2 regions of the Colwellia sp. BRX10-4 genome follow, and region 1 is predicted to be linked to the other one. Evidence: predicted binding sites of a transcription regulator. Region 1 holds the regulator's gene; the other holds the start of a gene.
The links. Region 1 encodes sigma-54, which starts transcription at its own class of promoters, with help from an activator protein. Its sites were predicted from a motif close to GTTGGCACGNNNNTNGNNT; they were not measured.
Positions count from the first base shown of each region.

Region 2: H4J67_RS08170 (PEP-CTERM sorting domain-containing protein) is a predicted target of sigma-54. The motif match lies at 1,768-1,786, and genes of this name have one in related genera.

Region 1 is NZ_JACGVZ010000001.1:21,961-26,924, reverse strand. Features, by position in the region: gene lptA (lipopolysaccharide transport periplasmic protein LptA) at 1-102, shown strand, start outside; gene lptB (LPS export ABC transporter ATP-binding protein) at 99-830, shown strand; gene H4J67_RS00140 (RNA polymerase factor sigma-54) at 910-2,418, shown strand; gene hpf (ribosome hibernation-promoting factor, HPF/YfiA family) at 2,442-2,729, shown strand; gene ptsN (PTS IIA-like nitrogen regulatory protein PtsN) at 2,775-3,230, shown strand; gene rapZ (RNase adapter RapZ) at 3,262-4,116, shown strand; gene H4J67_RS00120 (HPr family phosphocarrier protein) at 4,130-4,405, shown strand; gene mgtE (magnesium transporter) at 4,525-4,964, shown strand, end outside.
Region 2 is NZ_JACGVZ010000007.1:115,736-120,699, reverse strand. Features, by position in the region: gene H4J67_RS08180 (hypothetical protein) at 1-213, shown strand, start outside; gene erpA (iron-sulfur cluster insertion protein ErpA) at 257-598, opposite strand; gene H4J67_RS08170 (PEP-CTERM sorting domain-containing protein) at 800-1,672, opposite strand; partial or broken gene prsT (XrtA/PEP-CTERM system TPR-repeat protein PrsT) at 1,972-4,707, shown strand; gene H4J67_RS21205 (hypothetical protein) at 4,668-4,805, opposite strand; gene H4J67_RS08160 (DUF6776 family protein) at 4,812-4,964, opposite strand, start outside.

The sequences.
Region 1 (4,964 bases):
GAAAGTAAATCTAACGAACGCACTAAAACGATTTTTCAGCCAAAAGAAAAAATTAAAGCGACAACCACAGACGCGAAAACTCAGGAAAAAATTAATTTATGAGCACTAGCACCCTAATGGCAAAAGGCCTTGCCAAAGCCTATAAAGGCAGAAAAGTGGTTAAAAATGTCAGTATGCAAGTTTCAGCAGGACAAATAGTCGGTTTACTGGGCCCAAATGGTGCCGGAAAAACAACTTCTTTTTATATGATCGTTGGTTTGGTTGAAAGTGATAGTGGCGATATTATTTTAAATGACGAAAACCTGACGTTAGCGCCTATGCATGAGCGTGCTAGAAAAGGCATCGGATATTTACCACAAGAAGCCTCTATTTTTCGAAAACTCAGTGTTTACGATAATATTATGGCTATTTTACAAACACGAAAAGAATTATCAGATGCTGAACGTGAAGAAAAATTAGAACATCTTGTTGAAGAATTCAACATAGGTCATATCAAAGATAATTTAGGCATGAGCTTATCGGGTGGTGAACGCCGCCGAGTAGAAATTGCCCGCGCTTTAGCTGCTGAACCAAAATTTATTTTATTAGATGAACCTTTTGCTGGTGTTGACCCAATTTCAGTAGGTGATATTAAAAAAATTATTCTACACTTAAAAGAACGTGGCATTGGTGTGTTGATCACTGATCACAATGTACGTGAAACTCTCGATGTATGTGAACATGCGTATATTGTTAGTCATGGTGAACTTATTGCAGAAGGTACTGCAGATCAAATTCTTGCAAATCAACATGTAAGAGATGTATACCTTGGTGAACAATTCACGCTATAGTAGTCAGTAAGTGAATAATATCTTCGTATGAAAAAAACGAAAATATCCCATTAAAAATAATAGGAAGTTAATGACCTAAATGCGCCCTACTCTACAACTCCGCATAGGACAACAATTAACCATGACGCCACAATTGCAGCAAGCAATCAAATTGCTGCAACTGTCTACGTTAGAGCTTCAACAAGAAATTCAAGAAGCCTTAGAAAGCAATCCATTATTAGAAATGGATGAGTCTTCAAATAATCCCGAAGATAAAAGTACTGACAACCTTGAAGAAGCTCACACTGCCGGTACTGGTGATGTTAAAGAAGCCCCGGCTTCTGATGGTAGCGAAGACGCTACGCCTACCATTGATGAAATCACCACTACTGAAGCCATGGACAAAAACGATATCCCTGAAGAATTAAACATGGATACCACTTGGGATGATAACTACACAGCTGGTGCAGCAAGTTCAAGTTCAGGCCCCTCTTCAGAAGATTATACTTACCAAGGCGAGACCCAAGACTCTATTCAAGATCATTTGCGCTGGCAAATGGAATTAAGCCCTTTTACCGAAACAGACCGCACTATAGCGACAGCAATTATTGATGCGGTTGATGACGCCGGTTACTTAACGGTATCTAGTGAAGACATTTTAGAAAGTGTTGCCATTGAAGGAGTAGAGCTTGATGAAATAGAGGTGGTACTAAAACGTATTAACCTCTTTGATCCTGTCGGCGTCGCTGCTCGTTCAATTTCAGAATGTTTAATCATTCAACTTAATCAATTTGACCCAGCTACACCTTGGCTAGCAGAAAGTAAGTTAGTTTTGCGTGACCATATTAATCTGCTGGGTAGCCGAGACTATCGTACATTAATGCGTAAAACTCGACTGAAAGAAGACCAACTGCGCGAAGTGGTACGTCTTATTCAATCACTTGACCCTAGACCCGGCGATAGTGTGATGAAGAGTGACGACCAGTACGTTATTCCTGATGTGTCTGTTGAAAAGAAAAATGGCCGTTGGGTGGTCGAATTAAACCCTGATACTGCGCCAAAACTTTCGGTGAATCAGCAATATGCTTCGATGTCACGTTCGATGAAGTCGACAGCGGACACACAATTTATTCGCTCAAATTTACAAGAAGCTAAATGGTTTATTAAAAGCTTAGAAAGCCGTAATGATACTTTATTAAAAGTGTCAAACTGTATTGTGCAACGTCAAATTGGCTTTTTTGAACATGGTAATGAAGCCATGCGTCCAATGGTTTTAAATGATATTGCCGAAGCTGTCGATATGCATGAATCAACCATTTCACGAGTGACAACACAAAAGTACATGCATACGCCACGTGGAATTTTCGAACTGAAGTTTTTCTTCTCAAGCCATGTTGGCACCGAAAGCGGTGGCGAATGCTCATCAACAGCTATTCGTGCACTAATCAAAAAATTTGTTGCCGCCGAAATCCCAGCAAAACCACTTAGTGATAGTAAAATGGCTGATTTATTAGCCGACCAAGGGATAAATGTAGCTCGACGTACCATAGCAAAATATCGAGAGTCACTTTCTATTCCACCTTCTAACCAACGAAAAAGTTTACTTTAACGAAAAGATGAGGAATTAAGCTTATGCAAATTAATCTTTCTGGCCACCATGTTGACATTACCGAAGCTTTACGAGAAAACGTCACGACTAAGATGACAAAATTAAGCCGACATTTTGATCATATCAATAATGTACATGTTGTTCTCACCGTTGAAAAATCAAATCAAATTGCTGAAGCGACTGTTCACGTTAGTGGCTCTGATTTACATGCAAAAGCTGAAAATGCTGACATGTATGCCTCTATTGATAGTCTTGTTGTTAAGCTTGACCGGCAAATATTAAAGTACAAAGGTAAAACGAATCAGCATTAATGCTGTTTATCGCCTGTTCACTCACCAAAGAATCTAAGTAGTATAATGAAGTTGCAAGATATCCTTACCCTTGATTGCACCCTGTGTGCAATTAAGGGTACAAGCAAAAAAAAACTCCTTGAAATAATTAGCACAACTGCGGCAAAAAAATTCGACAATATTGATACTCATCAATTATTCGAAAGCTTAATGGCGCGTGAAAAAGTTGGATCTACCGGTATAGGAAATGGCATTGCGATTCCTCATGGTCGATTAACTAACACGTCACAAGTTATTGCTGTATTGCTGACCAGTGAACAAGCCGTTGAATTTGATGCGATAGACAACCGTGCTGTCGATATTATTATTGCGTTATTTGTACCCGAAGAAAACTGCCAACAACATTTAGATACCTTACAAAGTATTGCGCAAATATTTAGTACTAAACAATTCGCAAAGCAAATAAGAAAATGCAAAGATTCGCAAGAGCTTTTTACTATAATAAAGCATGCTCAACGTTAATAAAATCTAATAATAACCCAGGAAAACTCAAATGAAACTCTTGATAGTCAGTGGTCGCTCAGGGTCAGGTAAAAGTGTCGCCTTACGTGTACTCGAAGATTTAGGCTACTACTGTGTCGATAATATTCCGGTAAATTTATTGCCTGCATTAGCACATACCGTTATTAATGATTACGACAAAGTAGCGGTTAGTTTAGATGTACGTAACTTACCCAATGACCCTAATGATGTTTCAGAGATATTAGATTATCTGCCAAAAACGGTAAAACTCGATATCCTGTATTTAGATGCCGATGACTCTGATCTTATTCGACGTTTTAGTGAAACGCGTCGTTTGCATCCTTTAATTAAACAAAATATTCCACTCGACCAAGCCATCTCTTTAGAGAAAAAGCTGCTTGAGCCTATTTCGACGCGTGCGGGTTTGTATATTAATACCAGCCAGTTATCACCTCATCAATTATCTGATTTAGTGCGTGAGCGAATTTTGGGCAAAACCTCGGCATCTATGGTGGTGGTGTTTGAATCTTTTGGCTTTAAACACGGTGTACCACAAGACGCAGATTATGTTTTTGATGCACGTTTTCTACCTAACCCTTTTTGGGAAACAGACTTAAAAGGTTTTACTGGTTTAGATCAACCCGTGCGAGACTTTCTTGCTAGCCAACCGATTGTCACTAAATTTATCTGGCAAATTAACAGTTTTATGATGACGTGGTTACCCCACTTAGAAAGAAACAATCGCAGCTATATTACTATCGCTATTGGTTGTACAGGTGGAAAACACCGTTCAGTTTATATTGCGGAAATATTAGCAAACAATCTCAGAAAAGAACGCGAAGATGTTCAATCTCATCATCGCGACATTAAAATACAAAGCACTTAATAACGGTCACTGTATGCCAAAATATAATAAATCATTAACCATTAGCAATAAACTGGGATTACACGCACGTGCTGCCACTAAACTTGCCCAGTTAAGCCAAAAGCTTAATGCTAACGTTACTATTTGCTTAGAGGGCAAAGAAGCTGATGCCAGCAGTATTATGGGGTTAATGTTACTGGCCGGTGGCTTTGGGAAAACCGTAGAGGTTATTACCCAAGGAGAAGATGCTCAACAAGCACTTAACGATGTATGCCAGTTATTTTCTGATAAATTTGATGAAGACGAATGATAAAAAGACTGAATAAAAAATAAAGTTACGTTATCATTCATTATAATACCTTATCCAGCGCATCTTGACTAAGATATAGACAATATAATTTTCGTATTACTGCGGCACAGGAAAACTTTATGCCGGAAATATCAGAGCAACAACAAAATCATCAACGCCTGCAACAAGTCAATGAAGCACTTGGTAGCGGTATGTTTGTGCACGTTCGAAAATTACTACAGAACATGCCAGCCTATGATATTGCTTTAATATTAGAGTCATCTCACTCGAAAAGTCGTGCCGTTTTATGGCAACTTATCGACGCAGATAATCACGGTGAAGTACTTGAAGAACTCAATGAGGAAGTTCGAAAAGGTATTTTAAAAACTATCCGCCCTGAAAAATTAGCCGCCGTTGCTGAAGGTATGGATGTTGATGATTTAGCTGAAGTTTTACGTACTCTACCCGATAGTGTTTATCAAGAAGTATTAAGTGCTATGGATTCGCAAGACCGAGGTCGAGTCGAAGCCGCGTTGTCATTTGAAGAAGATACCGCTGGCGGTATCATGAACACTGATAC
Region 2 (4,964 bases), on a different contig from region 1:
ATTGCCCAATCCATCACAAAGTATGATCAGTTAGCCACAGCGAAAGCAAAAATTAAAGAAGTCGATTGTAATAGCAGTAAATTTAATAGTGCGCTAAATACGATGTCAACCCTGCTTTGCGGCAGTATCAGGTGTAATAGCATGCCTAATTTAAAAAACTTTTTAAATAAAAGAATGGCCGTAGCTGAAAAAAAAGCACAAAAAAGCCAGTAATATTTCGCTGGCTTTTTGTTAATCACAATGTAACTAAAGAGAATTAGATTGAGAAAGAAGATCCACAACCACAGGTTGATGAAGCGTTTGGGTTATGTACTAAAAATCGACTGCCTTCTAAGCCTTCAATATAATCAACTTCACCATCAACTAAATATTGTAAACTCATCGGGTCAATAACCATAGTGACGCCTTTTTTAACGATAGTCATGTCACCATCGTTCACTTTTTCGTCAAAAGTAAAGCCATATGAAAATCCAGAGCAGCCACCACCTGTTACATAAACACGTAATTTCAATTCCGGATTTTCTTCTTCTGTGATCAAAGATAATACTTTATTTGCGGCGGCATCGGAAAATTTTATTGGTAATTCGGGAGTTGACATATTGCTCTACTTACAAAGATGTTACGGGAGTGTCTCGCGTGTATTATCTTAAACTTGACTAATTTAGTCAAGTATTGTCTGAGATAGTAAAATTTATCAGCAAGAAGAAGAATTTTATCTAAAATATATACAAAAAATGCGCTATATAATTAACTATAGCGCATTAATTAAACCACTAACGGGTCAGTAGCTAATAGTAAATTAGTGAGTTATTTTTCTACGATAAATAAGACCAAACATAGCAAGTAACATTAACACAAATGTTTGTGGCTCTGGCACTGCAATAGTATCTCTAGGTGGAGCAAAAGAAGCTACACCTTCAATAATGTCATTAGCACAGGTCATTGCCCAACGAAAGGCTATTTGATTAGCTGTCGCTAATGCAGTATTGGCAACATCAAACGAAAAACTCACTTTACCGTAGCCATTATATGTATCACCAACGGTCTTAGCATAGCTATAAGAAGTATCTGCATACCATGAAGATGAATCATGAATCTTATCAGTATGATTATTATCAGCAAGCATAACCGCTTGATCAGCACGGGCACTGTTACCATGAAGAGTCGTTGAAGAAACAACTTGATTAGCACCAAAATTCGACTTCAAATGCCCAGTTCCTGAATTAGAATTACGTGCACCACTTAAATCGTAAACGTAGTTCCAATTTGTGCCGGTATTTGAATTAGCTGCAGCGCTAGTAAAGCTGTCATCTGAGGTATTTCCTTGGGGATCCCAAGGCGATTCTCCAGTACTGTTAAAACTATTATTAGCAGCCATAAACAAATCACCAAGCCTGATGCCGTCTCTATTTATATCGTTGTAAAATGCAGTAAAGATATCAACAGATAGTGTGGTACCGACACGAGAAACAAACATTTGGTCAACGTCATATAGATAAGATTTACCATTGATGTCATTTCTATGACCTTTACCTATATAATTATCTTGAATATCAGAATAACCTTTATCAGCATACTGCTTCATCATGTCTTCGGCGCTAAGTGTATCTGCAAACGCGTTAATACTTGATACTGATAGTGCAGCTATTGCAATCCATTTTAAACATTTCATATTTTAAACCTACTCCTAAATACTGGCATAAATAACATGTGTAATAAAAACACAAGACTATGTATAAATTTTTATTTACTTATTGACCCAACCCAGTTCAATATTCAGGCCAAGATTAAAAAGCCCTTTATTTTTAAATGCATAGGATTATATTATTTCATATAACGATTATTTTACCTAAAAGTGTAAAAAATATCGACAACTATTAAATGTACAACTTAAACAATTAAAGATCTGCTAGATATTCATAATGACTCCTAGTATCCTTAGCAATTGATTTTCATAAGAGAAATAATTAAATGGCCTCTTTGGTAAAAACGACTTTAGCCTTACTCTGCGGGACAATTTTATTGCTGAGTTCGCATGCTCTGGCTTTGCCCGATCAAAGCGCAGATAAACCTTATGAAGATGCCCTAGCAAGTTTTTACCTTTCTGAACTCAACGCGGCAATTATTCATTTAAAGAATGCTTTAAAAAATAATCCTGAACATTTACCTTCTATGGTGTTACTCGCCGAAGTATATATTGCTATGGGTGATGGCGCATCAGCAGAAAATCAACTAGAAAACGCCCAAGAAAAGAATGCCGATGAAAGTAAAATACTGCCGTTAATGCTTGAAGCTTATCTTTTACAGCAAAAATATAAAAAAGTAATTAATGCCCCAATGGCTTCTATAACTCAAAAACAACAACTGAGTAAAGTTGCCGTATTGCAAGGACGTGCTTTCATAGCGATGAATAACTTAGCGCAAGCAAAAGTTTTATTCAAAGAAGCTTTAGAGTATATGCCTAGTAGTATTAAAGCCCAATTAGGCATAGCACAAGTAGGTATGCTTAATGGAAGTATGCTCCAAGCAAGAGTCTATATTGATAAGGCACTATCTTCATCGCCAACCAACAGTATCGCTTTAACAATGATTGCCAATATAGAACAGCAAGCTGGTAATCAGATTGAATCGTTAAAAATAATTTCACAAGTTATTGAGCTAAACAATAAAGATTTTCCTGCGTTACTTACGCGAGCCAGTTTATATATTGAACTGGGTGATTTTCAACTTGCTTTAAACGACCTTAGTATAATCATCACAGAAATTCCCAATGAGCCAAAAGCAAATTATTTAAAGATAATTGCGAACAGTGCCTTAGGTAATACTGAAGAAGTTAATAAAACAACCGCCCATATCAATACCGTATTGATGGGATTACCCGAAGATATAATGAAACAGAATCCCGTGTATCTTTATTTAGCGGGTGTGATTAGTTTTCAGCAACAAGAAAATTTAAAGGCTCAAGATTTTTTGCAAAAATATATCGCTATTATTAGTGACGATATAAGAGCGTTAAAGTTAGCCGCTCAAATTGAACTCGCATTGAATAATCCCTTTCGTGCAAAAACATTATTAGTAAAATCTAGACTAGTAGCCCCTAACGATGTTGAAACATGGTCGCTTCTTGGTCAGACCTATACCGTATTAGGAGAACTACAACTTGCTGAGGATTACCTCAAAGATGTTATTAACAGTGATAAAGAAAATCCCCAACCTTTATTTGAGTTAGCAAAGTTAGAAATTTTATCGGGAAAATTCCCACAAGCTATTACTCACCTTCAATTAGCAAAATCAATAGATGCTAATATAAGTTTTATTGTGCTGCTCGCAGAGGCCTTCCAACAAAACAATCAGTTTGAACAGGCACTAGAGCAATTGAACCTTGCATTAACTTTACAAAGTGATGATAGCGTTTTGCACTTACAAAAAGGTATTTTATTAGGTCAACTAAAACAGCACCTACTAGCAAAAAAATCACTAGAACAATCACTAAAGTTAAACCCTAACAACCTTAGAACACTTGTCCATTTATCAAGAATCGATGTTATAGAACAACAGCCAGAAAAAGCGATAGCAACAATAAATAAGAAAATCGTTGAACTAACAGAACCCAATTCATTTTTACTGATTGAGCTAGGTAATATACATCGCCTAACCAACAATAATAATGAAGCGTTATCAGCCTACAAAAAGGCCTATAGTGTTGATAACACTAACCCCAATGCATTAATAAATATTATTGAAATACAAGTCATGCTTGGCCAATTGAAAGAAGCGATAACCTTAACCAGTCAGTTTTTAAACAAGAACAACAAGGCAGGAAGTATTTATCTAGCGCTCGCTAATTTATACATGGCAGATAAAGAATACCAAAAAGCGTTTAGTACTTTCGAGTTAGCGGTTAAAAATAGTAATGATAAATCAAATGTTTATAATGTTTTTGCTGATGCCCAATTGTCACGCTCAGATTTTGAAGGTGCTACACTCAGCTTAAAACGATCAATTTCATGGAATGCTGAAAATCTTGACTCCCATTTAAAGTTGTTTGATATTTATCTACAACAAAAAAACGAAACGTTAGCGCTCGATATTTTAAAGCGTATAGCCAAAAAAATTACTAATATTATCTTTTTAAACAACCTTGAGGGTAACTTATACTTACAGTTAGGAAAACTAGACGAAGCAGAAAAAATATTTCTAGCTTCCTTGCGAAAAAGTAAAAACCGGCCCGCTGTTTATGGTTTATATCGTGTATACAAACAACAAAAGCACTTTTCAAAGGCGCTTAACTTATTAACCCCTTGGGTTAAAGAGAACCCAAAAGACATTACCTCTCAAATAGCAATCGCCGATACACTAGTCGCAAGAAATCAACTTCAGAGTGCGGCTAAAAAATACCAAGATTTAATTGAAGCGTTTTCTGAACTGCCAATTTTGTTGAATAACGCCGCACAAGTATTCATTAAACTGGAGCAGTTCCCTCAGGCATTAACGTATGCAAAAAAAGCACACAAGCTATTACCTGATAATGTCGCAATAATGGATACACTTGCTTGGTCTTATACCCTAAACAAACAAGCAGATTTGGCACTACCTATATTTAGACAAGTTATTGTTAAAGATTTCAACAATGCTGAAATAAAGTATCACTTAGCTGTTACTTTATATCAATTAGATCGCAAGAGTGAAGCAAAAAAATACCTAAAGGCTGCGTTAGAAAATGAAAGTACACTTCCTAACAGAGCTGCTGCTATAGCACTTATGGAAAAGCTTACTGTGGAATAGCGTGAATAATTAAAAAACACTTGTCATTATTGAGTGTTTTTTAATAAATCATTCCAAATATAGCTCTGGTCTATTCGCTGATATTTTTGCCATCTGTTCTTCGGTAAAATAGCAGCTAATTCTAACTTTTCAGGTAAGAAATCATCTGGAAGAGTAAACTCACCTTCAACGATTTGAAA